Regions from separate parts of the Subdoligranulum variabile genome, predicted to be linked through region 2. Evidence: a T-box and tRNA genes for the amino acid it is inferred to sense, from the RefSeq annotation. Region 2 holds a T-box; the other regions hold tRNA genes.
The links. A T-box is a leader RNA that pairs with one kind of tRNA and senses whether it is charged. The one in region 2 lies ahead of alaS (alanine--tRNA ligase), so its partner is inferred to be a tRNA-Ala.

Region 1: it encodes a tRNA-Ala, which carries the amino acid that the T-box ahead of alaS (alanine--tRNA ligase) is inferred to sense. The anticodon was not compared.
Region 3: it encodes a tRNA-Ala, which carries the amino acid that the T-box ahead of alaS (alanine--tRNA ligase) is inferred to sense. The anticodon was not compared.

The regions. Positions count from the first base shown of each region.
Region 1 is NZ_CP102293.1:54,669-64,508, forward strand. Features, by position in the region: gene NQ490_RS00210 (hypothetical protein) at 1-335, opposite strand, end outside; gene NQ490_RS00215 (hypothetical protein) at 405-914, opposite strand; gene NQ490_RS00220 (hypothetical protein) at 984-1,499, opposite strand; gene NQ490_RS00225 (RNA polymerase sigma factor) at 1,752-2,600, shown strand; gene mobV (MobV family relaxase) at 2,782-3,741, shown strand; gene NQ490_RS00235 (hypothetical protein) at 3,769-3,948, shown strand; tRNA gene NQ490_RS00240 (tRNA-Lys) at 4,117-4,192, opposite strand; rRNA gene rrf (5S ribosomal RNA) at 4,251-4,367, opposite strand; rRNA gene NQ490_RS00250 (23S ribosomal RNA) at 4,465-7,296, opposite strand; tRNA gene NQ490_RS00255 (tRNA-Ile) at 7,634-7,710, opposite strand; tRNA gene NQ490_RS00260 (tRNA-Ala) at 7,714-7,789, opposite strand; rRNA gene NQ490_RS00265 (16S ribosomal RNA) at 7,945-9,473, opposite strand.
Region 2 is NZ_CP102293.1:3,171,911-3,182,767, forward strand. Features, by position in the region: gene NQ490_RS14985 (toprim domain-containing protein) at 1-275, opposite strand, end outside; gene holA (DNA polymerase III subunit delta) at 269-1,303, opposite strand; gene NQ490_RS14995 (ComEC/Rec2 family competence protein) at 1,290-3,371, opposite strand; gene NQ490_RS15000 (phosphoribosyltransferase family protein) at 3,377-3,916, opposite strand; gene NQ490_RS15005 (histidine triad nucleotide-binding protein) at 3,963-4,307, opposite strand; gene alaS (alanine--tRNA ligase) at 4,350-7,010, opposite strand; T-box leader at 7,079-7,290, opposite strand; gene NQ490_RS15015 (peptidoglycan D,D-transpeptidase FtsI family protein) at 7,331-8,974, opposite strand; gene tsf (translation elongation factor Ts) at 9,311-10,228, opposite strand; gene rpsB (30S ribosomal protein S2) at 10,269-10,857, opposite strand, start outside.
Region 3 is NZ_CP102293.1:2,715,638-2,726,494, reverse strand. Features, by position in the region: gene NQ490_RS12850 (3'-5' exonuclease) at 1-266, opposite strand, end outside; gene NQ490_RS12845 (Cof-type HAD-IIB family hydrolase) at 270-1,088, opposite strand; gene NQ490_RS12840 (manganese efflux pump MntP) at 1,378-1,935, shown strand; gene NQ490_RS12835 (hypothetical protein) at 2,038-2,295, opposite strand; gene NQ490_RS12830 (helix-turn-helix domain-containing protein) at 2,503-3,135, shown strand; gene NQ490_RS12825 (aldo/keto reductase) at 3,183-4,052, opposite strand; gene NQ490_RS12820 (cupin domain-containing protein) at 4,070-4,501, opposite strand; tRNA gene NQ490_RS12815 (tRNA-Glu) at 4,724-4,798, opposite strand; rRNA gene rrf (5S ribosomal RNA) at 4,811-4,927, opposite strand; rRNA gene NQ490_RS12805 (23S ribosomal RNA) at 5,023-7,854, opposite strand; tRNA gene NQ490_RS12800 (tRNA-Ile) at 8,054-8,130, opposite strand; tRNA gene NQ490_RS12795 (tRNA-Ala) at 8,134-8,209, opposite strand; rRNA gene NQ490_RS12790 (16S ribosomal RNA) at 8,354-9,882, opposite strand; gene NQ490_RS12785 (sigma-70 family RNA polymerase sigma factor) at 10,457-10,857, opposite strand, start outside.

The DNA of each region.
Region 1 (9,840 bases), 130 kb from region 2:
GAGTAGGTGAGGAACGCCTCGCTAATCTGCAAGTTTTTGTTTCCTGCATGGATATTTTTCAACTGACCATAGAAATACCGAATATTTTTCTTGTTGGCCAACACCTTTTCCCGGTTGAACACAACGATGCGCTCTGCATCGGAGCTGTACCCCCGCAGACGGGAAAACAGGATGCTGTTGAAGCACTTGTCCTCCGGCGTTCCCTCCTTGGCAATACACCGATTGAAAATGGCCTGGACATTGCCCTCGTTCAAATCAATAGGGATAAACTCTGGTGGTTTCTCCGTCTTTTTCTCCATAGCCTTTGCCCGCAAAGCATTCATGTCAATCGCCACAACACAATCCTCCTTCCGCACCAAACGTGTGCTGGTTTATCATCTATCATTTGTTCACAAGATTCGCCCTCACGCTTCCCACTCACTTTTGTGGGCTTCCCACCAGGCTGGGAACGCCGGGTCCTTCGGGGAGAGGGTCGCAGGATAAAGAAATGGGAGAGGGGCCACTTTGGTTTGGCAATCGAATGGCATGATAGATGTTGTCGCACTGCCCAAATGCAAAAAAATCAATACAACCCCATTGCTTTTCGTCCAGGTTTCCCCATTGTATGTTTGAAATACCTCATTCAGCGAAATAGAGGATTTTCCCTGATGTCTGTTCAAAAGCTGACCATAGAGATATTGAATGGCCCTTTTATCTTGTACTATTTTCTTCTTATCAAACAAAACAGGAACATGCTCTTTCAGTAAACCTAATTCCACATCCATAATTGAAGTGCCGATTGTATCGGTTGTTTGCTCTGTAATCAGGCACCGTTTGAAGATGGCCTGAACATTGCCCTCGTTGAGTTCCAGAGGAGTAAACGACTTCAAAATTTCTTCTTTTGCCGCCTTTGCCTTATTCAGATTAAAGCCCATGACACAATCCCCCTTCCGCACCAAACAGGTGCAAGTTTATTTTCAATAGTTTATCCGTAAGATTCGCCCTCACGCTTCCCACTCGCTCTTGTGGGCCTCCCACCACGCCGGGAAGGCGGGGTCTTTCGGGGAGAGCGTGGGGGTGATATGCTTGTAATCTATCAGGCTGCTAATGTTCCCGTCCTCTGTTTGTCCAAAGCCACGGAAATAGACACAGCCCAATGCCAAATCGTAGAGTTGAAAAAGAGAGTTAAAGTCTTTTGTCCAAACATGATTGTCATATCGGAAGAAACCCTCTTGCAGTGAGATTACTTTCACATTGGGAATATGGATTGTTTTCAACTGGCCCAGCAGATAACGAATATTCTGCTCGTTTTTTTCCATCTTTTCTCTGGACAACTGGACAATATCTGAAGGGTTCTTTGTCAGTTCTGAGCCGACCACCTGAACATTATAGAAGTCCTCACCCTCTTTCGCCAAACACCGATTGAAGATGGCCTGGACGTTGCCCTCGGTCAGTTCCAGCGGCTCAAATCCTTTGTGTCGTTCCGTAACTTCTTTTGCAGATTTTGCAATCAGTCCCATGCAACAATCCCCCTTCCGCACCAAACAGGTGCAATTCTATCTGCTTTCATTGTAAAGGGATAAAGTGAAAACTGCAAGTCATAAACAGAAAAACTTCCTTTCTTCGCCTAAAAGGCTTTCTGCTCCCTATTGCTATGGAAATTTATTTCCCTGCTTTTCAAATTTCTTTGAAAAGCAGGAACAAAAGGTATATACTTGTGCCGTTAATAATTAGAGACACAACCGTCTCTCACGAAAGGAGGTCGAACCTATATGCCCGTTATCTACCAATTTTCCTATGACAGCCCCGTCCGTTACCTGCCTCTGGCGTATATGCTGCCCTATGATGTGATTTCCCATTATCCTACACTGAGCAAACTGCCCCGCAGCATGGGAGCACTGAACGCTTCCCCCGGATGGGGCAAGGTCATTTTGAGCCAGCAGTTCTTGAACGAGATCATGGATGCCGTGGCTTCCCTTGCTTTCCCTCACTTTGGCTTTGGCGGCTGGAAGGAACATTACTCCGGCTATTCCCCGGTATGGCGCTTGTCCTATGCCTTGCCCCTGTGGGCCAAAGGAGTGGAAAAACTGCGGGGCTGGGGCGTGCAGGCACTCTTTGCCTTGCCCCCTGACTATGAGATTCCCTTCTGCGACCCGGAAGATGTGCGCCAGGTCATGAAACAGGTGGTGGAACAGACCATCGAGGAACAGGGCTGGGGCCCCATGTTGGAAGTAATACGGAACATGCCCTGCGAGGAAGATTTTGAGCGGTGGGACACCAATGTCCGAAAAGACTTCCTCCGCAAGTGGTATCACACCCGCTCCAAACGGGTACAGACCGTTTCCCTGGAAGAATGCATGGAGGATGAGGACAGCAACATTCATTCCCTCCCCGACCCAAAGGGTGACTTCACGGAACAGGTGGAGAGCGAGGACTTCTGTCGGCGGTTCAAGGCCACCCTATCCCAAAAGGATATGGCGATTTTGGAACTTCGGGTGGAGGGATACACACTGGAAGAGATCGCAGACAGGCTGGGGTACAAAACCCACAGTGCCGTGGTCAAGCGAATGGAGGCTATCAAGAAGCAGTTTATCCAATACGAACAGGAATCAGGGCGATAAAGCCACGCAACCCGAACCGGGTGAGCGTGGCTTTTTTCTGTCCCGATAACTGCAAGGGAGGTGGTTATCATGCAGGGCACCCAGGGGCCACAGAGGCCCCAAACCGGGCCGTACCGACCCTGTACAGGGATGGGGCGGCCCACTCCACTGACGGGGAAAAATATCGGCCACAGGAGGCAAAATGGGAGAAAAATCACAGTATGCAATTCTACGGTTTACCAAACACAAGGCGGGACCGGCAGGTGCTCTGGAAGCACACCACGAGCGCCGGAAGGAACAGTACGCCAGCAACCCGGACATAGATGTCCGCAGGAGCAAGGACAATTTTCATATCATTCAGCCCACGCAGAAGTATCGGCGAGAGATAAACAGCCGGATCAAGGCGGCGGGCTGCCGAACCCGGAAGGACAGCACCATGTTTGTGGACACCCTCATCACTGCCAGCCCAGAATTCTTTAAGGGAAGAAGCAGGCAGGAAGTCCGGGCCTACTTCACGGAGGCTGTGGCCTTCATGGAGCAGAAGGTGGGGCGGGGCAATATCTTCTCCGCCGTGGTACACATGGACGAGAAAACGCCCCACCTGCATCTCTGCTTCACCCCCATCACGAAGGATGGACGGTTGTCTGCCAAGGAGATTTTGGGGAATCGGGTGCAGCTCTCCCGGTGGCAGGATGAGTTCCACGCCCACATGAACAAGGCGTTCCCAGTCCTGCAGCGGGGGGAAAGTTCTCTGGTCACCAAGAGAAAGCACATTCCCACATGGCTGTTCAAACAGTCCACTGACCTTTCTAAACAGCAACAGGCCATTGAACAGGTCATTTCTCAGATCGGGGTGCTGAATGCAGGGAAGAAACGGGACGAGCTGCTGCAAATGGTGGAGCCTTACTTCTCCCAGCTGGAAAAGCATTTGGGCCAGATGAAGAAGTATCAAGCCACCATCCAGTATCTGACCCAGGAGAACATCAACCTCCGAAGCCAGATCAAGGAGGACGACAGCAGCCAGAAGGAGTTGGAGTTGTTCATGCTGAAAAAGGAAAATCAACAGCTGCGGCGGTTTGTGGACAACATTCCCCCGGAAGTGCGAAAGGCGCTGCGGGAACAGCAGAAAGTCCACCGTCGGGCGAAAGAACAAGAGCGATGAAACATTTTCAGAGTCACGGAGGTACATTTGGGAAGAAGGAAGAAACCGATCAACCGCACCAACATCCCTCAGTATCAGGTAGAGGCCATCGCCAGATGCCTTCTGCCGGATATCCTGGCCTTCTTTGAAAGTGAGGAAGGCCAGCGGGAGTTTGCCCAATGGAGGAAGGAGCAAGAGGAAAAGGAAAAAGAGAAGGAAAAGAAATAAAGGTATAGCAAAGGCGGGACGTCATCCAGCAATGGTGACGCCCCGCCTTTTTTGCATTTATATGGTCCTTTTCCTTCCCCGAGCCGAGTGGTTGGCTTCGCCGGGGTCGAATATAACAAATAATCCGAACCCATCTCCTATCGGAAATAAGTTCGGATTATATTGTTTTGGTGCACCATCGGGGACTCGAACCCAGGACCCACTGATTAAGAGTCAGTTGCTCTACCAGCTGAGCTAATGGTGCATATAAAGCAAACTCCGGACCGGGCCCAAGGCTCGGCCCGGAGGCTGCTTTTCAGAGAAGCCGGCATCTACCTATTTTCACAGGCCGTCTCCAGCCAACTATCTTCGGCACAAGTGAGCTTAACTTCTGTGTTCGGAATGGGAACAGGTGGAACCTCACCGTCATCGACACCGGCCATGCATATGACCTTGTCATCTGCTTCTCTTTTGTTGAGGATGTACCCTCAAAACTGAATATCGAACTGCTTTGCAAATAGAGTATCTGATCAAGATGGGGTCAAGCCCTCGACCTATTAGTACACGCTTGCTGAATGGCTCGCGCCACTTACACATTGTGCCTATCAACCTTGTAGTCTTCAAGGGGTCTTACCTGATTGACTCAGTGGGATATCTTATCTTAAGGCCGGCTTCACGCTTAGATGCTTTCAGCGTTTATCCGATCCGAACATAGCTGCCCAGCTGTGCCACTGGCGTGACAACTGGTGCACCAGAGGTTCGTCCATCCCGGTCCTCTCGTACTAGGGACAGCGCCTTTCAAATATCCTGCGCCCACGACAGATAGGGACCGAACTGTCTCACGACGTTCTGAACCCAGCTCGCGTACCGCTTTAATTGGCGAACAGCCAAACCCTTGGGACCGAATTCAGCCCCAGGATGCGATGAGCCGACATCGAGGTGCCAAACCTCCCCGTCGATGTGGACTCTTGGGGGAGATCAGCCTGTTATCCCCAGGGTAACTTTTATCCGTTGAGCGATGGCATTTCCACTCACATACCACCGGATCACTAACTCCGACTTTCGTCTCTGCTCGACCCGTCAGTCTCGCAGTCAGGCTCGTTTATGCGTTTGCACTCTTTCATCTGGTTTCCGTCCAGATCGAACGAACCTTTGAACGCCTCCGCTACATTTTAGGAGGCGACCGCCCCAGTCAAACTGCCCACCTGACAATGTCCCCCGCCCTGATTCAAGGGCGCAGGTTAGAATTCCAATGTCGCAAGGATGGTATCCCAACGTCCGCTCCACAAAGGCCAAAGCCTCTGCTTCCTAGCGTCCCATCTATCCTGTGCATGCAACACCGAAACCCAATATCAGGCTACAGTAAAGCTCCATGGGGTCTTTCCGTCTTGTCGCGGGAAACCGGCATCTTCACCGGTACTACAATTTCGCCGGGCGGGCTGTTGAGACAGTGCCCAGATCATTACGCCTTTCATGCGGGTCAGAACTTACCTGACAAGGAATTTCGCTACCTTAGGACCGTTATAGTTACGGCCGCCGTTCACTGGGGCTTCAATTCAATGCTTGCACATCTCCTTTTAACCTTCCAGCACCGGGCAGGCGTCAGCTCGTATACGTCATCTTTCGATTTAGCACAAACCTGTGTTTTTGGTAAACAGTTGCCTGGGCCTATTCTCTGCGGCTCACTCTCGTGAGCACCCCTTATTCCGAAGTTACGGGGTCAACTTGCCGAGTTCCTTAACAACCCTTCTCCCGTTGGCCTTAGAATCTTCTTCCTACCTACCTGTGTCGGTTTGCGGTACGGGCACCTTAGATATACACGCAGCTTTTCTCGCCTCTCATTCAGCCAGACTTCGGTACTAAATTTCCCTCGATCACTACCGGAACCAACACCCGGCTCTGACCTTCAAAAAGTGTCCCTGCGCTTAAATCTTTCGGTGGGGACGGAATCTCTACCGTCTGTGCATCGGCTACGCCTTTCGGCCTCACCTTAGCTCCCGCCTAACTTGGAGCGGACGAACCTTCCTCCAAAAACCTGAGGTTTCCGGCCATGCAGATTCTCACTGCATTCGCGCTACTCATTCCGGCATTCTCACTTCTGTAAACTCCACAGCCGCTTACGCTACTGTTTCTCCGCTTACACAACGCTCCCCTACCCCGCATCTTACGATGCAGCCTAAGCTTCGGTTTGTATCTTAGCCCCGTTAAATTTTCCGCGCAAAGACGCTCGACCAGTGAGCTATTACGCACTCTTTAAATGAGTGGCTGCTTCTGAGCCAACATCCTGGTTGTCTGTGTATTTTCACATCGTTTTCCACTTAGATACAATTTGGGACCTTAGCTGTAGATCTGGGCTGTTTCCCTTTTGACAATGAGATTTATCTCACACTGTCTGACTCCCATGCATCGATACTCCGGCATTCTTAGTTTGATAGGCTTCGCTACCCTCTCGGGCGCTAGGCCATTCAGTGCTTTACCTCCGGGTATCTAACATGAGGCTAGCCCTAAAGCTATTTCGGGGAGAACCAGCTATCTCCGAGTTCGATTGGAATTTCTCCGCTACCCACAATTCATCCGCCGCCTTTTCAACGGAGGTCGGTTCGGCCCTCCATGAAATTTTACTTTCACTTCAGCCTGATCATGGGTAGGTCACCCGGTTTCGGGCCCATTGCACGTTACTGAACGCCCTATTCAGACTCGCTCTCGCTACGCCTCCGCACCTGAAGTGCTTAAGCTCGCAACGTACAATCGCTCGCCGGACCGTTCTACAAAAAGTACCATATCACACGTTGATGTGCTCTATGTGCTTGTAGGCACAAGGTTTCAGGTTCTTTTTCACTCCCCTCCCGGGGTCCTTTTCACCTTTCCTTCACAGTACTATACGCTATCGGTCACTGGGTAGTATTTAGGGTTGGAGGGTGGTCCCCCCATCTTCCGACCAGGTTTCACGTGTCTGGCCGTACTCTGGAACTCGCGCAGCCCTCGCCGTTTTCGCCTACGTGTCTCTCACACTCTCCGGATGGCTTTCCCACACCATTCGGCTAACAGCTTGGGTCCTAAAAGCGGTCCGTACCCCGGAAGGATTTCTCCTTCCGGTTTGCCCTCTTCCGCGTTCGCTCGCCACTACTAACGGAATCTCGGTTGATGTCTCTTCCTCGCCCTACTTAGATGTTTCAGTTCAGGCGGTTCCCCTCCTGCACCTATGGATTCAGTGCAGGATACTGAAGTATGAGCTTCAGTGAGTTTCCTCATTCAGAAATCCCTGGATCAAAGGATGTTTGCTCCTCCCCAAGGCTTATCGCAGCTTACCACGTCTTTCATCGGCTCCCAGTGCCAAGGCATTCTCCTTGCGCCCTTTGTAGCTTGACCGTTGTTTATCTCTCGATAAACATATCTCTTTTCAGATTCTCCATTTGCCAACGAGATTTTACCGCTTGGTGAAATTATAGATTTTATAAAAAATCAGGAATTTTACTAGCTTAAAATCTCATTTCGCAGTTCTATATTCAGTTTTCAAGGTACATCTGTCCTTCGGACATCTGTCCGCCTCGCTTGCGCGATGCGGTGTACATCCATCCGTTGGACTCGACCATCGAGTGTGTTATACTTCGTTCAACTCGCTCCGTGAAGGGCTCGTTTCACTCCGTATAGCCTTCGAGGTCTTTGCATAAGGATTCTTGGGTTACCCAGCGCACTGGATAACCAGTGGTGGGCTGAAATGGACTCGAACCATCGACCTCTCGGTTATCAGCCGAGTGCTCTAACCAGCTGAGCTATCAGCCCAAATGGTGGAGATAAAGGGATTCGAACCCTTGACCCCCTGCTTGCAAAGCAGGTGCTCTCCCAACTGAGCTATACCCCCGCGCCTTACAGCGTTTCGGGTTTCGCTGTCCCTTATGCTTCTGAAGGTCTGTCGTGCTTTCGCACTTCAGGGCCTTCAAAATTGAACAATACTGAAACTTGTTTCCCTGTCCGTAATGACTCAGACCAGCTGACTCATTACGTCTGACTCCCTAGAAAGGAGGTGATCCAGCCGCACCTTCCGATACGGCTACCTTGTTACGACTTCACCCCAATCACCAGTTTTACCTTCGGCGGCGTCCTCCTTGCGGTTAGACTACCGACTTCGGGTCCCCCCGGCTCTCATGGTGTGACGGGCGGTGTGTACAAGGCCCGGGAACGTATTCACCGCGGCATGCTGATCCGCGATTACTAGCAATTCCGACTTCATGCAGGCGAGTTGCAGCCTGCAATCTGAACTGAGACGTTGTTTTTGAGTTTTGCTCCACCTCGCGGTCTTGCATCTCTTTGTTAAACGCCATTGTAGTACGTGTGTAGCCCAGGTCATAAAGGGCATGATGATTTGACGTCATCCCCACCTTCCTCCGTTTTGTCAACGGCAGTCTCGCCAGAGTCCTCTTGCGTAGTAACTGGCAATAAGGGTTGCGCTCGTTGCGGGACTTAACCCAACATCTCACGACACGAGCTGACGACAACCATGCACCACCTGTCTCGATGTCCCGAAGGACTTCATGCATCTCTGCACTATGCATCGGATGTCAAGACCTGGTAAGGTTCTTCGCGTTGCTTCGAATTAAACCACATACTCCACTGCTTGTGCGGGCCCCCGTCAATTCCTTTGAGTTTCAACCTTGCGGTCGTACTCCCCAGGTGGATTACTTATTGTGTTAACTGCGGCACTGAAGGGGTCAATCCTCCAACACCTAGTAATCATCGTTTACGGCATGGACTACCAGGGTATCTAATCCTGTTTGCTACCCATGCTTTCGAGCCTCAGCGTCAGTTGGTGCCCAGTAGGTCGCCTTCGCCACTGGTGTTCCTCCCGATATCTACGCATTCCACCGCTACACCGGGAATTCCACCTACCTCTGCACTACTCAAGGCCAGCAGTTTTGAAAGCAATTTATGGGTTGAGCCCATAGATTTCACTTCCAACTTGCCGGTCCGCCTGCGCTCCCTTTACACCCAGTAATTCCGGACAACGCTTGCACCCTACGTTTTACCGCGGCTGCTGGCACGTAGTTAGCCGGTGCTTTCTTGTTAGGTACCGTCAAGATTCGTCCCTAACGACAGGAGTTTACAATCCGAAAACCTTCTTCCTCCACGCGGCGTCGCTGCATCAGGGTTTCCCCCATTGTGCAATATCCCCCACTGCTGCCTCCCGTAGGAGTCTGGGCCGTGTCTCAGTCCCAATGTGGCCGTTCAACCTCTCAGTCCGGCTACCAATCGTCGCCTTGGTGGGCCGTTACCTCACCAACTAGCTAATTGGACGCGAGTCCATCCTGAAGCGAATAAATCCTTTTCCCTCAGCCCGATGCCGGGCCGTGGGCTTATGCGGTATTAGCAGTCGTTTCCAACTGTTGTCCCCCACTCCAGGGCAGGTTACTCACGCGTTACTCACCCGTTCGCCACTAAGTTAAACCAGTATCCATCCGAAAACTTCAACCGAAATAACTCCGTTCGACTTGCATGTGTTAGGCGCGCCGCCAGCGTTCGTCCTGAGCCAGGATCAAACTCTTTATAAAATGGTATTAAATCACTTTATAAGTGTTTAATCTTGTAAATCACTCAGACACAATCGCTTGCGTCCTATTTGAATTACTTGTAATTTGGAATTGATTTACGTGGGTTTCCACCCACGATAAGGTTCCACAAGTTTCAGTTTTGTTCAATTTTCAAGGTCCTGCCCGCTGTTCGCATCTCGCGTGACAGCCTATTTATTATATCTCGCGAAGTTCATTTTGTCAAGAACTTTTTTGAGATTTTTTGAAGTTTTTTCGAGGAGCGAAGCTCCCGAAAAGCTCTCAAAGGCTGTTGTTATGCGGTTTTTCAGCGGCCATCCGCGTCGCTTCCGCGCCGGACAGCCTGACTATAATACCACCCCGAACTCAC
Region 2 (10,857 bases):
TCCTTTCCGGCAATAGCGGGAACGTAGGCCTGCAACACATGTTCAGCGCCCACAAGCCCGGTTACAAAATGACGGATCTTAAAACCTGCCGCGTCGGAATCCGTCAGAATAATAAGTCCTTGGGCACGACCCAAGCGCTTGATCATCGTCTGCAAGGCACGGTCTTTCATGATACGGAAGCCGTCGGAGGTGAGAATGGTTCCCTCCACAAGATTATGCAGGCGGGCAGCATCATACCTTCCTTCTACCAGGAGAACTTCATGAATTTTCAGCATGCACGCCTCCCGGCCAAGGATAGCTCGCACAGCGCTTTTTGTAACAGCAGATCAGCATCCAGCTTGCTGCTTTTCAGATCCAGGTCCAGTTTTTGCAGGATGCACAAGCATTGTTCCAACTGATGTCGCTTGAAACGGGAGGCCGTCTTTTCCGTCTTGCCGAGGCGATAACTCCATTTACCTCCATAACCAAAATCCTTGGCTACATCGGCCAGGCTGCGGCGGCCTCGCTTTCCGAGAAGCACCCGATACAGATCCAGATAATTGCCGATCAGTGCACCGGCAATCATAATGGGATCGTTCTGCAACTCCAATAAGGTTTTCAGACGTTTCTGCGCCTGATCAGTTCGACCGGACACCACCAACTCCACCATCTCAAAAGTATCGGCATCAAGCGTTACCGTTCCAAGCTGCTGAACCATTTCCTGGGTGATGATTCCGTAGTTCGCCAAAGCGGCCAGTTTGGCAATCTCGTTTTGGAGAAGAAACTGGTCCTCCCCGCAGCGATCCAACAAAGCAGACTCACTTCCTGGTGCGAACGAAGCGCCGGCATCTTCTGCCCAACTGCGTGCCATGGACTGCAATTCTGAACGCCCCGGTTTGTTGATCTGTACACAGTATCCTATGCCTTCACAAGCGGCAATCAGTTTTTGTTCACGCTTTCCGGGGCGCAGCTTGCCGAATTTTTCTTCTATGACACTGGTCATCACAAAGATTGCGTTTTCGGTATCGGCCAGGGTTTCACAAAGTTCCTGAAGATCTTTGTCCGAATACGTAGAAGGACGGATCAGCGGCATCAGAACCAGACGTTTACCGCCAAAAAATGAGATTGTTCCTGCCGCCAGAACAATCTCTTCCACCGTAGGCGTGGGACCATCCAGAATCGTTGTTTCGGGGTCGTCCTGATTCAGGACCTTTAGAGCTTTGGCGGCTGCAGAGCGCACCAATGCTTCGTCAGAGGCATAAAAATAATAGAGGGCGCAGCCGGACTGCAACCTTTTTTTCAGTTCTTTCTCACTGTAGAGCAAGCGGCTCCACCTCCTCAAAAATCAGGGAATGTCCGGGACGTACAGTCACAAAAGAACGGTCTGCGGCATACAGGACTTCCTCATCCGTAACCTCATCCGACCATTTAGGGGAACGCGATGCGGTGAGGATTGTGTTTGATTCCACGGAATCGGACAACGTGCCGGTGGCACAGAAAACATCTACTACAACAGACTGTTCCAGTCGGATATTGCCAGTCATAGCTGCAATACGATATTGGCCTGCATTCAAAATTGCAAGGTTTCCACTGCCATCATGATACAGGTCCAAGGTCAAATCGTCAAGTACTGGCACGGATTCCTCCGCAGCCAAGCCCTCAGCGGAAATTACCGGAATATCAGAAAAATCCAGCTCCGATGGTTCCTGCCGCAGATCCACAAGTGCGGTGATGTTCGGTTGTGCATGCTCCGCCAAAAATTGTTCTACCGCGTTTAGGTTGCTTTGGCCGCCGCGAAAAAGCACCACACCTTCCCCGTTCTGAATGCATACCACACAGGAATTGTTGGACGCACCTACCAACGCAATTTGAACAACATCTTTTTGGGCCAGTATCCCAAGAATTACAGCGAAAACAGCACAGGCAGCTGCCGCTGCTGAATACCAAGTCAATCGGTGCATGTACCAGAAAGCAAGGGCCAACAGTCCGAGAACAGCAAAGACAAACAATGTGTATCGTGCCGGAAGATCAATATATGCAGCAGGAAGGCTGGCGCACCATGCAACGACAGCAATCATGGCATGAAGCCAGAGCGAGAGGAGAAGACTCACCATGTGCATAACCGGAGCGAGGAGAGGCAAAGCAGCCAGAATGAGCAGGAAAACGCCAAGCAGCAATGCAGGCTGCAGCATCCAAACCACAAGCAGGTTAGTCAGCAGACCTACACCGCTGGCGGTAAGACCGTGAACAACTAGAATAGGAAGTGTGGCCAGGGAGGCCAGCAGCGCCGTCTGCACCGATTCCAGAACCCACAGACCCAGATCATAGATTCTGGCAGTGAATTTTCCAGTAAGAACTGGTAACACTTCAATTTCCCGGTTGAACAAGGCTCCAGCCGCTTGAACTCCCAGCACGGCACAGAAGGAAAGTTGAAATCCCATATCACAGGGGGCATAGGCGTTTTGCAGACCAAGTATTACTGCGGCGACCCCCGTGGAGGTCAAAAGATCTACCGGCTGCCAGAAAAAATCACCAACCAGTGACAACAGGAACACAAATCCTGCCCGTAAGACCGAGACGGGGAGCCCTGTAAGAAACATATAAAAAACAACCAGTCCGGCGCGAAACAGAATCAAAGGGCGCAAAAAACGGCGTTTTCGTCCCATCGAAAAGATTCCGCAAAGGAGAGCAACATGCAGACCGGAGACTGCCAAAAGATGCGAAACGCCCGCTGCGCGGAAACTGTCCTGAAGGGAATCCCTAAGGGTCTGTTTTTGACCGAGAAGCATAGCGGATTCCAGTTCGCCTTCTTCCTCGGGCATCCACTGCTGCAAGCGATTGGCCAAAACCTGCCGCAGGCGAAAAAACAGGAAGCGCGACGCTGTGCTTTCCTGCAGGGGAAAGTAATTCCCCTGGTATTCTGCCTGCAGATAGATACCATCGCTCAAGTAGGACGATTCATAGGGGCCTTTTTCCAGTGCAGAGAAAATGAAATCGGCGGTAAAACGTTCTCCCGGCTTTGCGCCTGGAAATGCCTCACAGGAAACGAGAAAATTGGTGGGTTCCCCGCCACATTCTGTTATCCGCAAGGTACCGCGCAGATATCCATCACGATACGAAGATTCTGCATCTGTTTCCACTACAACAGTACAAGTCGTTTGCTGGCCAGCCCACTGCTGTACAGGCCATACGGCTACCAGACCGAAGATCGAAAACCACGCAAGTCCGCAAACTGCGCCTAAAAGCGGGAAGCGAAGATCCTGCCGGTGATAAACGAATAACAGCAAAGCAAAAAGTGCCGCCGCGGGCAAAAGAACCAGCGGCGGCACAACAGCCGCAAACCATTCGGCCAATGCGAAGGCCAAGCCAAAACAAGCAAGTTTGCGTTTCATCCGATTTAGTGGATAAACAGCGGTAGCGGCTCCAGGAAAAAGATGTCGGTACGTTTTGCCGCATCTCCTTCCGCCAGCGCTGCACAGCAACCGACAACCGTGCCGGTGCTCTTGGCGGCCAGCGTCTCCAGCGCATGGAGAGACCCGCCGGTGGAAATCACATCGTCCACGATCAGAATCCGTTTGCCGTTCATATACTCGATGTCTTTCTCGTCGATCACAAGGACCTGCTTGCCGGCAGTGGTGATTGACTCATCTTCAATAACCACAGGATTGCGCATATAAAGCTTGGGGCCTTTGCGTGCAGGAATCCAGTATTTACCGCTCTGGCGCGCCATTTCATATGCAAGGGGAATGCCTTTGGCTTCCGCCGTTAGGATCACATCAAATTCCGGAGCCTTTTTCAGAAGAGCAGCGGCGCATGCCTCCGTCAGTTCCACATCGCTGAACATAATGAAGGCAGCAATGTCCATGTGGTCGTTTACCTTGCAGATGGGCAGTTCACGTGTAAGCCCGGCAATGTGCAGTGTATAGGTGTCTGCCATGATGGAAAACCTCTTTCTACAATCAAAAAATGGGAAGTGATCGGGATCAGCCCGGGGGCCAGGCCAGACTGCGGCCTGCCAGCACATGGAAATGCAGGTGCTTGACGCTTTGCCCTCCGTCTTCACCGACATTGGTGATAACGCGATAACCCTTTTCATCCACACCAAGTTTGCGGCACTGTTCCGCAATGACCGCATAGATATGCCCCAACAGGGCAGCGTTTTCCTCTGTCAAAGCGGCAGCCGAAGAAATGTGTTGCTTGGGAATGACAAGAAAGTGAACCGGGGCCTGCGGATCAATGTCGTAAAAAGCCAGCAGTGTTTCATCTTCATACAGTTTGTTGGAAGGGATCTCCCCTGCTGCAATTTTACAAAACAGACAATCTTCCATTTTTTCCCTCCTTTGCTGGATTTCAAATGTGTCGTACAAATCTTATGCGTTGAGTTCACCTTTGACGATTTCCGGCACGGCATTCAAAGCTTCATCGATCTTGCTGATATCGCGGATACCGGCCATGGCGAAGTCCGGTTTGCCGCCACCGTTGCCACCTGCGATGGCAGCAATCTTCTTCACCAGCACACCAGCCTTCAGGCCACGGGCCTTGGCGTTGGCCGAAACGCCAACGGCCATCATTGTCTTGCTGCCGTCGTTGCCTACCAGAACCGTAACGGCGTTGGGGGCTTTGTCGCGAACCTTGTCCACCATCTCCCGCAGCGTATCGGCGCCGGTACCGGTCAGATAAGCAGAAATGATCCGCACGCCATCTACATCAGCGGCATTCTCAAACAGACCATCAACTTTGGCAGCTGCCATCTCGGCCTTAAGGCCATCCAACTGTTTGTTGGTCTCTTTCAGCTCTGCGGCCATCGCTTCTGCGCGGTCAGCAACATCTTTCAGGTTATTGGCCTTCAAGGCAGCTGCAGTTTTGGCCAGTACGTCAGTACGTTCATCCAGCAGGCGCAGCACACCAAAACCGGTCGTGGCTTCGATACGGCGGATTCCAGCAGCCACACTGGATTCACTCAGGATTTTGAAGCAGCCGATTTGAGAAGTGTTCTGCACATGGGTACCGCCGCAGAACTCGGTGCTCCAGCCTCCGGCGTCCACAACGCGGACAACGCTGCCATACTTCTCACCAAACAGCGCCATAGCGCCCATCTTTTTGGCTTCCTCAATGGGCAGGTTCTGAATAACCACCGGCAAGGAAGCAAAAATCTTTTCATTGACTCTGCGTTCAACTTCGGTCAACTCCTCCGGCGTCACAGCGCTGAAGTGGGTGAAGTCAAAATGAGTGATTTTGTCATCCTGATAGCTGCCGGCCTGATGGACGTGCTCACCCAGGACCTCTCGAAGTGCTTTCTGCAGCAGATGGGTTGCCGTGTGGTTACGGCAAATCGCCATCCGGCGGGCCTCGTCCACAAAAGCGGTGACCTCGTCCCCGACTTTGATCGTGCCGTCCAGGAGCTCACAGGTATGAACAAAATATCCTTTGGGAGTCTTCTTGACCTGGGTGACTTTCAGTTTTGCATCACCGGAGGCAATGTAGCCGTAGTCAGCAACCTGACCGCCCATTTCTGCATAGAACGGGGTACGGTCCAGGACAACCAGAACACCCTCCTTGGATTCGCCGGCTTCATCGGTGGCAATGGCATCAGCCAGCTCTTCACCGTCAGACAAAGCCTGAACCTTGGCTGTTTCGTGCAGCGTCTCATAGCCATCAAACTGAGTGGGCTCTGCGGCCAGTTCCCCGAACAAGTCGGCACTCCAACCGGAGATGTCTTTGGCCAGCCGCTCAGCACGGGCGCGTTCACGCTGCTTGGTCATCTCCGCATGGAATGCTTCTTCGTCCACGGTGAAACCGGCTTCTGCGGCGATCTCTTTGGTTAAATCCAGCGGGAAGCCAAAGGTGTCGTTGAGCTTGAACACTTCAGAACCGGACAGGACAGTCTCCCCCGCGGCCTTGCGCTCATCAATCATGTTATTCAGAATGTTCAGGCCGGCGTCGATGGTGCGTCCAAAACGCTCTTCTTCTGTACCGACTACCTTTTTGATGTAGGATTCGTGCTCGCGCAACTCGGGATAGCCGGCCTCGCTGGATTCAATGACAGTATCCACCAGTTCAGTCAGGAACGGACGGTCAATGCCCAGCATGCGGCCGTGGCGGGCAGCCCGGCGCAAAAGACGACGCAGCACATAGCCACGGCCTTCATTAGAGGGCAAGATGCCGTCGGATACCATGAAAACGGTGGAACGGATGTGGTCGGTGATAACGCGGATAGAGATATCATCCTTTTCGCTGTCACCGTAATGCTTGCCGGAGATGCGTTCCACATGATGAAGTACGGAGGCAACGGTATCCACCTCAAACAGGTTGCCTACATCCTGCATTACGCAGGCCAGACGCTCCAGACCCATGCCGGTGTCGATGTTGGGGCGCGGCAGGCGCTCATAATGGCCCTTGCCGTCGGAATCGAACTGGCTGAAGACCAGGTTCCAGATTTCCATATAGCGGTCACAATCGCAGCCAACTTTGCAGGTGGGTTTGCCACAGCCATGCTCGGGACCGCGATCATAATAAATTTCTGAGCAGGGACCGCACGGACCGGAGCCGTGTTCCCAGAAATTGTCTTCTTTCCCGAAGCGGACCATGTGATCTTCGGGAATGCCGACTTTCTTGGTCCAGATGTCATAGGCTTCGTCGTCGTCCAAGTAGACTGAAATATACAGTTTGTCAGCAGGAATTTCCAGCTCCTTAGTCAGAAATTCCCAGGCCCAGGGAATAACTTCTTCCTTAAAATAATCCTGGAAACTGAAGTTGCCCAGCATCTCAAAAAAGGTGCCATGGCGAGCCGTGATACCAACGCGCTCAATATCCGGCGTGCGGATGCACTTCTGGCAGGTCGTGACGCGGTGGCGAGGCGGTTCCTCCTGCCCTAAAAACCATTTCTTCATAGGAGCCATGCCGCTGTTGATCAGCAGCAGGCTCGGATCGTCTTTCGGGACCAGTGGGAAGCTGCCCAACCGCAGATGGCCTTTGGTCTCAAAGAAATGCAAATACTTCTCACGAAGTTCATTCAATCCGGTCCATTGCATACAAAACGTTCTCCCATCCATAGGTTCATTTAAAAAGGTCCATGAAAAAAATATAGCCCTCGCCCCTTTACAGGGACGAAGGCTGATCGCTTCCGTGGTACCACCCGGTTTGCGGTCTCTACAGACCGCCGCTTTCCCTGCGTTAACGCCGCAAATACGTTTGGCTCACCGCCAAAAGCTCCGGGGTGGCTTCACCGGGATGCAGTCAGGTATTTTGCACCGAATCAATACCCTCTCTGAAGACTGTATGGGCCGGCATTAGCCCCTTCAACGCCATTTTCCTTTTTACAAGGTAATTATAGGCTCCTTTGCCGGTATTGTCAACTGGTTTTTGCAGCAGTTTCCGGTGTTTGGATACTTTCCGACGACATCAGCACATGCAAGGAATCGGCAATTTGTGCAAAAATTGCCGCGCTGGAGACATCCGGCTCCAAAACTCCATCCTGCAAAACAGTGATGGTATAGCGAGGATGGTCTGCGGGGTAAAAACCGCTGAACCAATAATTGAGCAATTCCTCCCCCTCTTCATCAAACTGTCCGGTCTGCGCAGTTCCGGTTTTGCCACCGGCGGCCTCTTCCCTCGGAGCCGCTTCCCTGCCAATACCTTCACTTATAACCGACTGAAGCATATCGCGTAAAATACGAGCAGTGTCCGAATCCAGAACCTTTTCACTTTCGGGAAGTTGCATGGAATCCGTCAGATTTAAATCGTCATCCACCACACCGTATACAAAGCGAGGCGTATAATAAACGCCGCCGTTTGCCACAGTATTCATCATGGCAGTGATCTGCAGTGGAGTTGCACTTAAGTCGCCCTGTCCGAAGCTGAAAAGTGCAAGCTGTCCGGCGTTTTGCAAATCTTGCGATTCCGGAAGCATTCCGGCGCTGCTCTTAAGCCCCGGAGCAATCGCGCAGGCAGAGCCAAAGCCCAGTTTTTCCGCTTCGGAGCGAATGGAATCTTCGCCCAAAAGGCGGCCCAGCTCCACAAAATAGCAGTTGCAGCTTTGCTCCAGCGCCCCACGCAGATTCACGATACCATGAGCGCGCCCCTGTGCACACCGGTAGGTCTGACCGGCAACCTCCACGCTTCCGGTACACTCATGGGTGAACCAGTCAAGGTTGTTCTCATAGGCGGCCGCAGCCAGAACGACCTTAAATACCGACCCGGCACTGAAAGCGTTGAAAGTGCGATTGATCAATGAGGTGTCATTGGCCCGGATGCTTTTGGCGACGTTGTTTGGGTCATATTCCGGCATGCTGACACTGGCAAGCAAGTCCCCTGTTGCGGTCTCCATCACAAGAATACAGCCACGTTTCATCGTCAGTCCGGCGATTCCCTCACACACGCGCTGGATATCTGCATCCAGCGTTAAGGAAACCCCCTGGCCGGTTCCTTTTTCATGGAGTTGCTGTATAGGTTCGTCACCGGTCAAGAGGTTCCCTTGCGCTGTAGTCAGGCAAGAAACAACCGATATGTCTCCTGATCGGGACAATATATCATCGTAAGCGTATTCCAATCCCGAAACCCCCTTGCCTTCCCCATCGAGATATCCAAGCAGATGGACAGCAATCGGCAAAGGCAGATACCGTTGAGCGCTTTCATAGGTGGGAATGCCATTCATAGTAAGGTCCTGATCTACTTGAATCAAAAATGGAGAAGTAGTATTGCGCTTTTCATACAGCTCTGCCTGCTCCGCATATGATACATAGGGAAAGAGTGTAGCGTAACTGATGTCCCCCGGGATACAAAGTGCATACCACTCCGGCGTATAACCGGTCAGCAATTGGCCGCTACGGTCAAAAAAGTTCCCTCTGGTGCGAGGGAGTTCCGTAATTTGTTCGGTTTGCGTTCCGGCACTGGCGGCATAAAGGGTATCGGTACTGACCCATAGAACACGGCACAGGACAATGCATGTCAGCAATACAAGAGAAACGCTCAACATGCGTAATCGACTCATCGACATATAAAAATCACGCCTCCTGTCCGGTGTTAGTATGGCCGAAACAGAAGGCTGTCAAACAAAAAAGTATCCATTGGTATGTTGCCAGTGGCCGTTTAACTATTTAAATTGATTCGTGTTGATTGTCTGTTAGCAAAATAGTTTGTCTTTGAAGCACAGATAGAAGAAAAGTTATGAGAGGAACTATCAGGAGAGCACCTGGAGATTGCCCGCTGTAAAAAGGGATAAAAAATAGCGGAGCAATGTGAGTGAAAACTCTACATTACTCCGCGTATTTTTCATATCATGGACAAGATAAATCGCCTTTTATGACAACTTATTTTGCCCCCGAACACATGATTAGTGCTTGATGGCAGCAGCAACTTCGGCAGCAAAATCCTCGTTGCGCTTTTCCAGACCCTCACCCTTGACAAAATGGGTGTAGGCCACAATCTGAATGTCTCCGCCCAGAGCCTTGGCGGTATCGGCAACGTACTTCTTGACGTCCATGCCGCCGTCCTTGATGAAGGCCTGATCGACCAGGCAGTTCTCCTTGTAGAACTTGCCCAGTTTGCCGACAGCCATCTTTTCTTTGATAGCGTCAGGCTTGTTGGCGGTTTTGGGATCATTAGCCATCTGGGCCAGGATAATTTCCTTTTCCTTGGCAATGATTTCAGCCGGAACAGCAGCCTCATCCAAATAGCTGGGGTTCGCAGCAGCAATCTGCATGGCGATATCTTTGCCGAAAGCAACAAACTCGGACTTGGCAGCCACTTCATCGCTGGTCTCGAACTTAACGATGACACCATGGGTGCCACCGCCATGCACGTAAGCAGCGCAATGGCCCTCGTAACGGGCAAAACGACGAACCTTGATGTTCTCCTTGATGACAAGGATCAGGGCCTTCAGGGCATCATCCACAGTGCCCTCGCCCATCTTGCAGCCCATCAGAGCCTCCACATCAGCGGGATTCTGGTCCGCAACAACCTTGGTCAGCTCCTTGGTAAACTCGACAAACTTATCATTCTTGGCAACAAAGTCGGTCTCGGCGTTGACCTCGACCACAACAGCGCAGTTGTCAAAAGAAACGGCGTAGACCATACCCTCGGCAGCAATACGGCCAGCCTTTTTGTTAGCAGTAGCCAGGCCCTGCTCACGCAGAATCTCGATTGCCTTCTCAAAGTCGCCGTCAGCCTGGGTCAGGGCCTTCTTGCATTCCATCATGCCGCAGTCGGTCTGGCGGCGCAGTTCCATAACGTCTTTTGCAGAAATAGCCATACTCTTTTTGTCCTTTCTGTCTTACGCTTTTATCTTACGATTAAGCCTCGGCGCTTTCAGCAGCTTCAGCGGCAGGCGCTTCCTGAACGCCCTGTTTGCCTTCCAGAACGGCATTGGCCATGGCACCGGAAATCAGCTTGACAGCACGGATGGCGTCATCGTTGCCGGGAATCACGTAATCGATCTCATCGGGATCACAGTTGGTATCGACGATGGCAACAATAGGAATGTTCAGCTTGCGGGCCTCAGAAACAGCAATGCGCTCCTTGTGGGGGTCAACAATGAACATGGCCTTCGGCAGGCTCTTCATGTTCTTGACGCCGCCCAGGTACTTGTCCAGCTTCTCCATCTCGAGCTCGAGCTTGACAACTTCCTTCTTGGGCAGCAGATCGAAAGTGCCGTCAGCCTGCATGGTCTTCAGCTGCTCCATGCGGTCGATGCGCTTGCGAATGGTGCGGAAGTTGGTCAGCATGCCGCCCAGCCAGCGAGCGTTGACATAGTGCATACCGCAGCGGGTAGCTTCATCGCGAATGGACTCCTGAGCCTGCTTCTTAGTGCCGACGAACAGGATTTCGCCGCCCTCGGCCGCAGTGTCACGAACGAAGTTGTACGCCTCGTCCAGCTTCTTC
Region 3 (10,857 bases), 460 kb from region 2:
TTCTGCAGGCCTTCCTTCATGGGCATTCCGGCATCCAGGTCTCCCTGGCTGAGGCCGGTCACCTTGGCAATATGATGCTGCAATTTCCGGAAGATCCGCGGCCGCAGGTTCACTTCAAAGGTATCCAGCACGTCGCCCCACTCGTTGATACGCGCAGCACCGATCTGAATGATCTCTCCGCGCAGCGTCAGTTCGGTCCCATGATACAGGAAAGTCTTGGGCTGGTACCCGATATTCCATTCCAGGTCAAAAACGATCAGATTCACAAATCAGGTCTCCTCGCTCAAAATATACTGTTCCACAGCCAGACCGACACCATCATGGTCGTTGTCGGCCGTCTGGCAGTCCGCAGCCGCCTTGACCGGCGCCTGGGCATTACCCATTGCCACGCCCAGCCCTGCAAAACGGATCATGGGCAGATCATTCCACCCGTCGCCGCAGGCCATCAGGTTTTCCGCCGTGAGCCCTTTGCTGCGCAGCAACAAATCCAGCGAGGCGGCTTTTTCCACATTCAGCGGCATCGTCTCGATGAAGAAAGGCTGGGAACGGTAGATGGAAAGCTTGCCGGCAAACTCCTGCTGCATCAGTTCCTCCACATGGGGCATGTCCGCCGGATCGCCGGTCAGCAACAGCTTATGAATAGGATAGCGCACCTCCGCCGGGAGATCCGGCACTTCCCGTACCGGGATCTTGTTGATCCGTGCCTCCTCCTGCACATAGGGGCTGTCTGCATGTTCCGTCACCACACCGCCGGCATCATAGGTCAGCGGCACCACGTTCCAATAGCGGCTGAAGGTGCACACTGGCTCGATGAGATCCGGCGGAAACGCATGCTGTACCAGCGTCTTGCCGGTCTTGCAGTCGATGATTTTGCCGCCATTGTAGCTCAGAATGCAGCCGCCGAATTTCTCCAGTTCCAGTTCCCGTGCCAACGGCTGGATGCCCACCGTCGGACGGCCGCTGGCCAACACAATGCAGACGCCACGCCGTGCCGCCTCCTGCAATGCAGCTTTCGTCCGCGGCGTGATGATTTTTTCGCTGTTGGTCAGTGTGCCGTCCAGATCCAGCGCCAATACCTTATATTTCATACTTCCGTCCCCTTGGTCCAGTTTATGCCTATTGTACTCTAAAACCGACCATTGTGCAAGCTGCAATCCCCGATCTGACAGCTTCGCTTGACAAGGACTCTCCGGCATGATAAGATACTAGCAATGTGTAAGGGAGTAGTCGGCACAGTAGCGGAGCAGCTGCGGTGCAGTTCTGTCAACAGAATGGGCCTTATGGCTCTGGCTTAACTTGAAATGGCGAGACTTACCTGTTCCGTATCCGCGGGACAGGTGGGTCTTTTTTATTTTTCAAAAACGGAGGCTTTTACCTATGACACTGTTCGACCTGATCCTGATTGCCATCAGCCTTTCGATGGACGCCTTTGCCGTCTCCATCTGCAAAGGGCTGTCAGTCCGCAGGGTAAATTTCCGCCATGCCCTGACCTGCGGACTGTGGTTCGGCGGTTTCCAGGCCCTGATGCCCGCACTGGGGTATTTTCTCGGCGACCGCTTTTCCTCGCTGCTGACCCGCTTCGGTCCCTGGATTGCCTTCCTGCTGCTGACCATCATCGGCACCAATATGTTCAAGGAAAGTTTCGGCCAGGAGGAGTCCCTGGATGATGACTATTCGGCCAAAGCCATGCTGCCCTTGGCCATCGCCACCAGCATTGATGCCTTCGCGGTGGGCGTGAGCTTTGCTGCCATGCAGGTACAGATTCTTCCCGCTGTAGCGCTCATCGGCTGCACCACCTGCCTTCTTTCTGCTCTGGGCGTTAAAGTAGGCGCCCTCTTTGGTGACAAATACCGTGCTCCCGCCGAACGCGTCGGCGGCATTGTGCTGATCTTAATCGGCTTGAAAACGCTGTTCAGTGGCTTGGGCATTTTGTAATATATACCGTAAAAAGGACGGAGCGTCTGCCCCGTCCTTTTCTTTTGCCGTCTGCAGCTCCGGCCCCATCTGGCAAGCCCTTGAAAGCGCTTTTCCTGCCTGTCAAACCGCAAAACCGGTCAGCAGTCCTATAGCGATACAGAGGATGCCTGCTATTTTTGCGCCCAGTACAGCGTTTTTCTCATAATCACTGTTCTTCCATCTCTCAGGGCAAACCGGATGCAAAAGACAGAGCCCTCCATACAGTATCCAGGCATGGTTGACCAGAACGCCAGCATGAAGCACAAAGGCCATCCCGTTGGCAACAGCGATCAACACAACGCCCACCAAGACGAGTCTGTCAAACGTCAGTTTTTTCATGGCACGGTCACCTTGTTTCTGTAATTTTCTGTCGCTTAGTTTTCCGCATTGTACCATACTTCCCACAATCCCGCAAGATCATTGATCCCCCTGTGCGGTTTTCACACTAAGCCGCATTTTTCTCGATGATTCGGAGGTAAACGAATCATCGGTTTACTTTCTGAAAACTCCGTGCTATGCTTTTAACACAAAGAAGGGGGCATTTCTATGGATGCAAAAGCATTTGGCTCTTTTTTGGCTGAGACCCGCAAAGCCAAAGGCCTGACCCAGAGTGCATTGGCAGAGCAATTGCACGTGACCGACAAGGCAGTCAGCCGCTGGGAACGAGGATTGGGCTTTCCCGATATCAACACGCTGGAGCCCCTTGCAGCGGCCCTGGGGCTGACGCTGGCTCAGCTGATGCATGCAGATCCCGGCGACGGGGAGGACGCTGGTCAGTCCCTGGAAGATTTTTTTGCCTTACTCGTTCCAGGGCGTATTCAGTGGATATCCGTTGCCAACGCCATTTTCTGGCTGACCATCGGACTAGCTCTTTGGATTCAGCTGGTCCTGCCCTTTCAGGTCGCCGTGCAATGGCATCCGGAAGAAAACGGTATCCTTACGCCAAGCCTGACCATGCCCAAACCGGTTGTCTGCCTTATATGCATCGCGCTCAGTGCTTTGGTAACGCAGATCTGTAAAGCAGCAGAGCATGGTTTCTTTATGCATTCATTTTTTATCTGGGGAAGGGCTTTTCATTCCCGCCTTTTTTCCTGGTTGGAACTTGCCCTTCATCTGTGGTATACCTGGATGTCCCTGTGCCCTCCATTCGTGGAAGCAATGATTCTTTTGTTTAATTAAATAAGAAAGGCGGCAGGACAGATCTGCCGCCTTTCTGTGTTTTCAAATTAAGACAGATGTTTGCCGCTGAACACAGGAAACACGTCAAACTCGCCGTAGCTTTCAATCTTTTTCAGCGTCATCAACGTCTCCATATCGGCATCTGCAATGACGAAATCCACCGATGCATTACTCCGCATATGGGCTGGGTTGGCGGTCTTGGGCAATGCCACCGTTCCCAACTGAACCGCATACCGGATGCACAATTGAGCCGGTGAGACGCCGTACTTTTCTGCCATTTTCGTAACCGCCGGATTTTCCAGGGCTTTTCCGTGGGCAATGGGAGAGTATGCCTCCACAAGAATATTTTTTTGCCGGCAGTACTTCAGCAGGTCAAGGTCTGTGTTGGTAATATGCAGCAGGATCTGATTAACCATCGGTGCCACACGGCAATCCGACAACAGATGATCCAGATCATCCTGCAGGAAATTGGATACACCGATAGCCCGCAGCTTGCCCGCCTGGTAAGCATCCTCCAGGGCACGCCAGACTTCCTTATTTTCATGGAAATAGCGTTTTTCCTCCCGGAACTCTGCCCAGGGCTGAGGGCTGTGGATGATCATCAGATCCAGATAATCCAGCCCCATTTTGCTCAGGGTCTCCTCGATGGAGCGCGCAGCGCTCTCATAGGTTTTGGCTTCTGCGGCAACCTTGCTGGTAACAAAAATCTGATCACGCGGCATACCGCGGGTCCGCACGCCCTCGCCTACGCCTCGCTCGTTGCCATATGCCTGAGCCGTATCTATCAGGCGGTACCCCTGGGCAATCGCCGCGCGCACGGCCTCGGCAGCCTCCTGATCTTCGATAAACCAGGTTCCCAATCCCAGTTTGGGAATAGCAACACCATTGGGAAGGCGGTATGTTTCTTGTATAATCATCTTTTTCTCCCTTACGCTCACAGGCCGGCATACTGCTCATCCGTGACGGGTTCGCACCATTCATTGCTGCAGCCATCCCCAGGCACCTCAATGGCAATATGGCTGAACCAACTGTCCGCCTTGGCTCCATGCCAATGTTTGACCTCCGGCGGAATCGTAATGACCGTTCCCGGGACCAGACTGACTGCCGGCTTTCCCTCTTCCTGATACCATCCTTCGCCTGCCGTGCAGACCAGAATCTGACCGCCACCTTTGGTCGCATGATGAATATGCCAGTTGTTGCGGCATCCAGGTTCAAATGTCACATTGGCCAGAAATACGCCACACTGTGGATCTGTCAACGGATTCAGGAAAGAATGACCAATAAAATATTGCGCGTAGACGTCATTGGGGGCACCAGCACCGAATACATTTTGTGCTTCAAATTGACCTTTGTCTGTTATTTTCATTTCAGATACCTCCCGTTTGAGAATTCAAAAGATCAGAAACAAAAACCTGACAATAGCATTCCGATGGTCAGCTTGATGCGGTACAATTTGTTTCTGTATCATTATCATACAAGTTAAACCGCACTTTAAGTCAAGAGTTTTTTATAAAAAAAGACGCTGCCCTGTGGCGCAACGCCTTGATCATAATAAAAAAATACCTGCTCAAAATGAGCAGGTATTTTCTGGTGACCCGTGCGGGAATCGAACCCACGTTAACGGCGTGAGAGGCCGCTGTCTTAACCGCTTGACCAACGGGCCATATAAAAGAGAAGCCGGCATCTACCTATTTTCACAGGCCGTCTCCAGCCAACTATCTTCGGCACAAGTGAGCTTAACTTCTGTGTTCGGAATGGGAACAGGTGGAACCTCACCGTCATCGACACCGGCCATGCAATGACCTTTGTCATGCTTCTCTTTTGTTGAGGATGTACCCTCAAAACTGAATATCGAACCGCTTTGCAAACAGAGTATCTGATCAAGATGGGGTCAAGCCCTCGACCTATTAGTACACGCTTGCTGAATGGATCACTCCACTTACACATTGTGCCTATCAACCTTGTAGTCTTCAAGGGGTCTTACCTGATTGACTCAGTGGGATATCTTATCTTAAGGCCGGCTTCACGCTTAGATGCTTTCAGCGTTTATCCGATCCGAACATAGCTGCCCAGCTGTGCCACTGGCGTGACAACTGGTGCACCAGAGGTTCGTCCATCCCGGTCCTCTCGTACTAGGGACAGCGCCTTTCAAATATCCTGCGCCCACGACAGATAGGGACCGAACTGTCTCACGACGTTCTGAACCCAGCTCGCGTACCGCTTTAATTGGCGAACAGCCAAACCCTTGGGACCGAATTCAGCCCCAGGATGCGATGAGCCGACATCGAGGTGCCAAACCTCCCCGTCGATGTGGACTCTTGGGGGAGATCAGCCTGTTATCCCCAGGGTAACTTTTATCCGTTGAGCGATGGCATTTCCACTCACATACCACCGGATCACTAACTCCGACTTTCGTCTCTGCTCGACCCGTCAGTCTCGCAGTCAGGCTCGTTTATGCGTTTGCACTCTTTCATCTGGTTTCCGTCCAGATCGAACGAACCTTTGAACGCCTCCGCTACATTTTAGGAGGCGACCGCCCCAGTCAAACTGCCCACCTGACAATGTCCCCCGCCCTGATTCAAGGGCGCAGGTTAGAATTCCAATGTCGCAAGGATGGTATCCCAACGTCCGCTCCACAAAGGCCAAAGCCTCTGCTTCCTAGCGTCCCATCTATCCTGTGCATGCAACACCGAAACCCAATATCAGGCTACAGTAAAGCTCCATGGGGTCTTTCCGTCTTGTCGCGGGAAACCGGCATCTTCACCGGTACTACAATTTCGCCGGGCGGGCTGTTGAGACAGTGCCCAGATCATTACGCCTTTCATGCGGGTCAGAACTTACCTGACAAGGAATTTCGCTACCTTAGGACCGTTATAGTTACGGCCGCCGTTCACTGGGGCTTCAATTCAATGCTTGCACATCTCCTTTTAACCTTCCAGCACCGGGCAGGCGTCAGCTCGTATACGTCATCTTTCGATTTAGCACAAACCTGTGTTTTTGGTAAACAGTTGCCTGGGCCTATTCTCTGCGGCTCACTCTCGTGAGCACCCCTTATTCCGAAGTTACGGGGTCAACTTGCCGAGTTCCTTAACAACCCTTCTCCCGTTGGCCTTAGAATCTTCTTCCTACCTACCTGTGTCGGTTTGCGGTACGGGCACCTTAGATATACACGCAGCTTTTCTCGCCTCTCATTCAGCCAGACTTCGGTACTAAATTTCCCTCGATCACTACCGGAACCAACACCCGGCTCTGACCTTCAAAAAGTGTCCCTGCGCTTAAATCTTTCGGTGGGGACGGAATCTCTACCGTCTGTGCATCGGCTACGCCTTTCGGCCTCACCTTAGCTCCCGCCTAACTTGGAGCGGACGAACCTTCCTCCAAAAACCTGAGGTTTCCGGCCATGCAGATTCTCACTGCATTCGCGCTACTCATTCCGGCATTCTCACTTCTGTAAACTCCACAGCCGCTTACGCTACTGTTTCTCCGCTTACACAACGCTCCCCTACCCCGCATCTTACGATGCAGCCTAAGCTTCGGTTTGTATCTTAGCCCCGTTAAATTTTCCGCGCAAAGACGCTCGACCAGTGAGCTATTACGCACTCTTTAAATGAGTGGCTGCTTCTGAGCCAACATCCTGGTTGTCTGTGTATTTTCACATCGTTTTCCACTTAGATACAATTTGGGACCTTAGCTGTAGATCTGGGCTGTTTCCCTTTTGACAATGAGATTTATCTCACACTGTCTGACTCCCATGCATCGATACTCCGGCATTCTTAGTTTGATAGGCTTCGCTACCCTCTCGGGCGCTAGGCCATTCAGTGCTTTACCTCCGGGTATCTAACATGAGGCTAGCCCTAAAGCTATTTCGGGGAGAACCAGCTATCTCCGAGTTCGATTGGAATTTCTCCGCTACCCACAATTCATCCGCCGCCTTTTCAACGGAGGTCGGTTCGGCCCTCCATGAAATTTTACTTTCACTTCAGCCTGATCATGGGTAGGTCACCCGGTTTCGGGCCCATTGCACGTTACTGAACGCCCTATTCAGACTCGCTCTCGCTACGCCTCCGCACCTGAAGTGCTTAAGCTCGCAACGTACAATCGCTCGCCGGACCGTTCTACAAAAAGTACCATATCACACGTTGATGTGCTCTATGTGCTTGTAGGCACAAGGTTTCAGGTTCTTTTTCACTCCCCTCCCGGGGTCCTTTTCACCTTTCCTTCACAGTACTATACGCTATCGGTCACTGGGTAGTATTTAGGGTTGGAGGGTGGTCCCCCCATCTTCCGACCAGGTTTCACGTGTCTGGCCGTACTCTGGAACTCGCGCAGCCCTCGCCGTTTTCGCCTACGTGTCTCTCACACTCTCCGGATGGCTTTCCCACACCATTCGGCTAACAGCTTGGGTCCTAAAAGCGGTCCGTACCCCGGAAGGATTTCTCCTTCCGGTTTGCCCTCTTCCGCGTTCGCTCGCCACTACTAACGGAATCTCGGTTGATGTCTCTTCCTCGCCCTACTTAGATGTTTCAGTTCAGGCGGTTCCCCTCCTGCACCTATGGATTCAGTGCAGGATACTGAAGTATGAGCTTCAGTGAGTTTCCTCATTCAGAAATCCCTGGATCAAAGGATGTTTGCTCCTCCCCAAGGCTTATCGCAGCTTACCACGTCTTTCATCGGCTCCCAGTGCCAAGGCATTCTCCTTGCGCCCTTTGTAGCTTGACCGTTGTTTATCTCTCGATAAACATATCTCTTTTCAGATTCTCCATTTGCCAACGAGATTTTACCGCTTGGTGAAATTATAGATTTTATTAAAAAATCAGGAATTTTACTAGCTTAAAATCTCATTTCGCAGTTCTATATTCAGTTTTCAAGGTACTTCCTTGCATAAGGATTTGGGTTACCCAGCACACTGGATAACCAGTGGTGGGCTGAAATGGACTCGAACCATCGACCTCTCGGTTATCAGCCGAGTGCTCTAACCAGCTGAGCTATCAGCCCAAATGGTGGAGATAAAGGGATTCGAACCCTTGACCCCCTGCTTGCAAAGCAGGTGCTCTCCCAACTGAGCTATACCCCCGCGCCTTTACAGCGTTTCGGGTTTCGCTGTCCCTTATGCTTTGAGGTTCGCTTTGCAGCGGCCCTCAAAATTGAACAATACTGAAACTTGTTTCCCTGTCCATTCACTCAAAGACCAGCTTTGACTGAATGTCTGACTCCCTAGAAAGGAGGTGATCCAGCCGCACCTTCCGATACGGCTACCTTGTTACGACTTCACCCCAATCACCAGTTTTACCTTCGGCGGCGTCCTCCTTGCGGTTAGACTACCGACTTCGGGTCCCCCCGGCTCTCATGGTGTGACGGGCGGTGTGTACAAGGCCCGGGAACGTATTCACCGCGGCATGCTGATCCGCGATTACTAGCAATTCCGACTTCATGCAGGCGAGTTGCAGCCTGCAATCTGAACTGAGACGTTGTTTTTGAGTTTTGCTCCACCTCGCGGTCTTGCTTCTCTTTGTTAAACGCCATTGTAGTACGTGTGTAGCCCAGGTCATAAAGGGCATGATGATTTGACGTCATCCCCACCTTCCTCCGTTTTGTCAACGGCAGTCTCGCCAGAGTCCTCTTGCGTAGTAACTGGCAATAAGGGTTGCGCTCGTTGCGGGACTTAACCCAACATCTCACGACACGAGCTGACGACAACCATGCACCACCTGTCTCGATGTCCCGAAGGACTTCATGCATCTCTGCACTATGCATCGGATGTCAAGACCTGGTAAGGTTCTTCGCGTTGCTTCGAATTAAACCACATACTCCACTGCTTGTGCGGGCCCCCGTCAATTCCTTTGAGTTTCAACCTTGCGGTCGTACTCCCCAGGTGGATTACTTATTGTGTTAACTGCGGCACTGAAGGGGTCAATCCTCCAACACCTAGTAATCATCGTTTACGGCATGGACTACCAGGGTATCTAATCCTGTTTGCTACCCATGCTTTCGAGCCTCAGCGTCAGTTGGTGCCCAGTAGGTCGCCTTCGCCACTGGTGTTCCTCCCGATATCTACGCATTCCACCGCTACACCGGGAATTCCACCTACCTCTGCACTACTCAAGGCCAGCAGTTTTGAAAGCAATTTATGGGTTGAGCCCATAGATTTCACTTCCAACTTGCCGGTCCGCCTGCGCTCCCTTTACACCCAGTAATTCCGGACAACGCTTGCACCCTACGTTTTACCGCGGCTGCTGGCACGTAGTTAGCCGGTGCTTTCTTGTTAGGTACCGTCAAGATTCGTCCCTAACGACAGGAGTTTACAATCCGAAAACCTTCTTCCTCCACGCGGCGTCGCTGCATCAGGGTTTCCCCCATTGTGCAATATCCCCCACTGCTGCCTCCCGTAGGAGTCTGGGCCGTGTCTCAGTCCCAATGTGGCCGTTCAACCTCTCAGTCCGGCTACCAATCGTCGCCTTGGTGGGCCGTTACCTCACCAACTAGCTAATTGGACGCGAGTCCATCCTGAAGCGAATAAATCCTTTTCCCTCAATCCGATGCCGGATCGTGGGCTTATGCGGTATTAGCAGTCGTTTCCAACTGTTGTCCCCCACTCCAGGGCAGGTTACTCACGCGTTACTCACCCGTTCGCCACTAAGTTAAACCAGTATCCATCCGAAAACTTCAACCGGAATAACTCCGTTCGACTTGCATGTGTTAGGCGCGCCGCCAGCGTTCGTCCTGAGCCAGGATCAAACTCTTTATAAAATGGTATTAAATCACTTTATAAGTGTTTAATCTTGTAAATCACTCAGACACAATCGCTTGCGTCCTGTTTGAATTACTTGTAATTTGGAATTGATTTACGTGGGTTTCCACCCACGATAAGGTTCCACAAGTTTCAGTTTTGTTCAATTTTCAAGGTCCCGCTCGCTGTTCGCATCTCGCGTGACAGCCTATTTATTATATCTCGTGAAGTTCATTTTGTCAAGAACTTTTTTGAGATTTTTTTGAAGTTTTTTCAGGAGCCGAAGCTTCCGAAAAGCCCTCAAAGGCTGTTGTTATGCGGTTTTTCAGCGGCCGTCCGTGTCGCTTCCGCGCCGGACAGCCTGACTATAATACCACCAGAGGTCTCGTTTGTCAACACCTTTTTCGATTTTTTTCGCAGATTTTTTCAAACCCTTGAGAGAAAGACGTTGTATCGTTTTTTCCTTCGATGGTAGGCGTATCATACCACACGCTGTACGATTCTGTCAATATAAAAGTCGCACTTTTGGTAAGAAGCACAATTTCCAAAGCAAAAAGCGTGCATTTTGACGAACGCACGCTTTCTTTTGTTGGATTATAACGCAGGCAAACTTTCCCCTAACAGTTCCGCCCGCATCCATTTGAGAACTTTGCGTTCCCGCCGGGATATCTGTACCTGGGTTGTCCCGAGAACCCTGGCTGTTTCGCTTTGGGTTCTCCCTCCAAAAAAGCGAAGTCGAATCATCTGGCGGTCCGTCGGGGACAGCTTTTCCATCACTTCCGCCAGGCCGATGCGATCCGACAGGCTCTCTTCCGGGGAGTCCACCGGAACGTCCCATTCTCTCTGCCCATCTTCCTCGTCGGTAGGGGTCAAGGAGATGGCCGGCAAGGATGCACGGATGGCCAATGCAATCTGCTCCGGCGTGGTCTGCAGGATTTCTGCCAGCTGGGTCACACCAGGTTCCTGACCGGTCTTTTTGAGACAGCGTTCCCGTT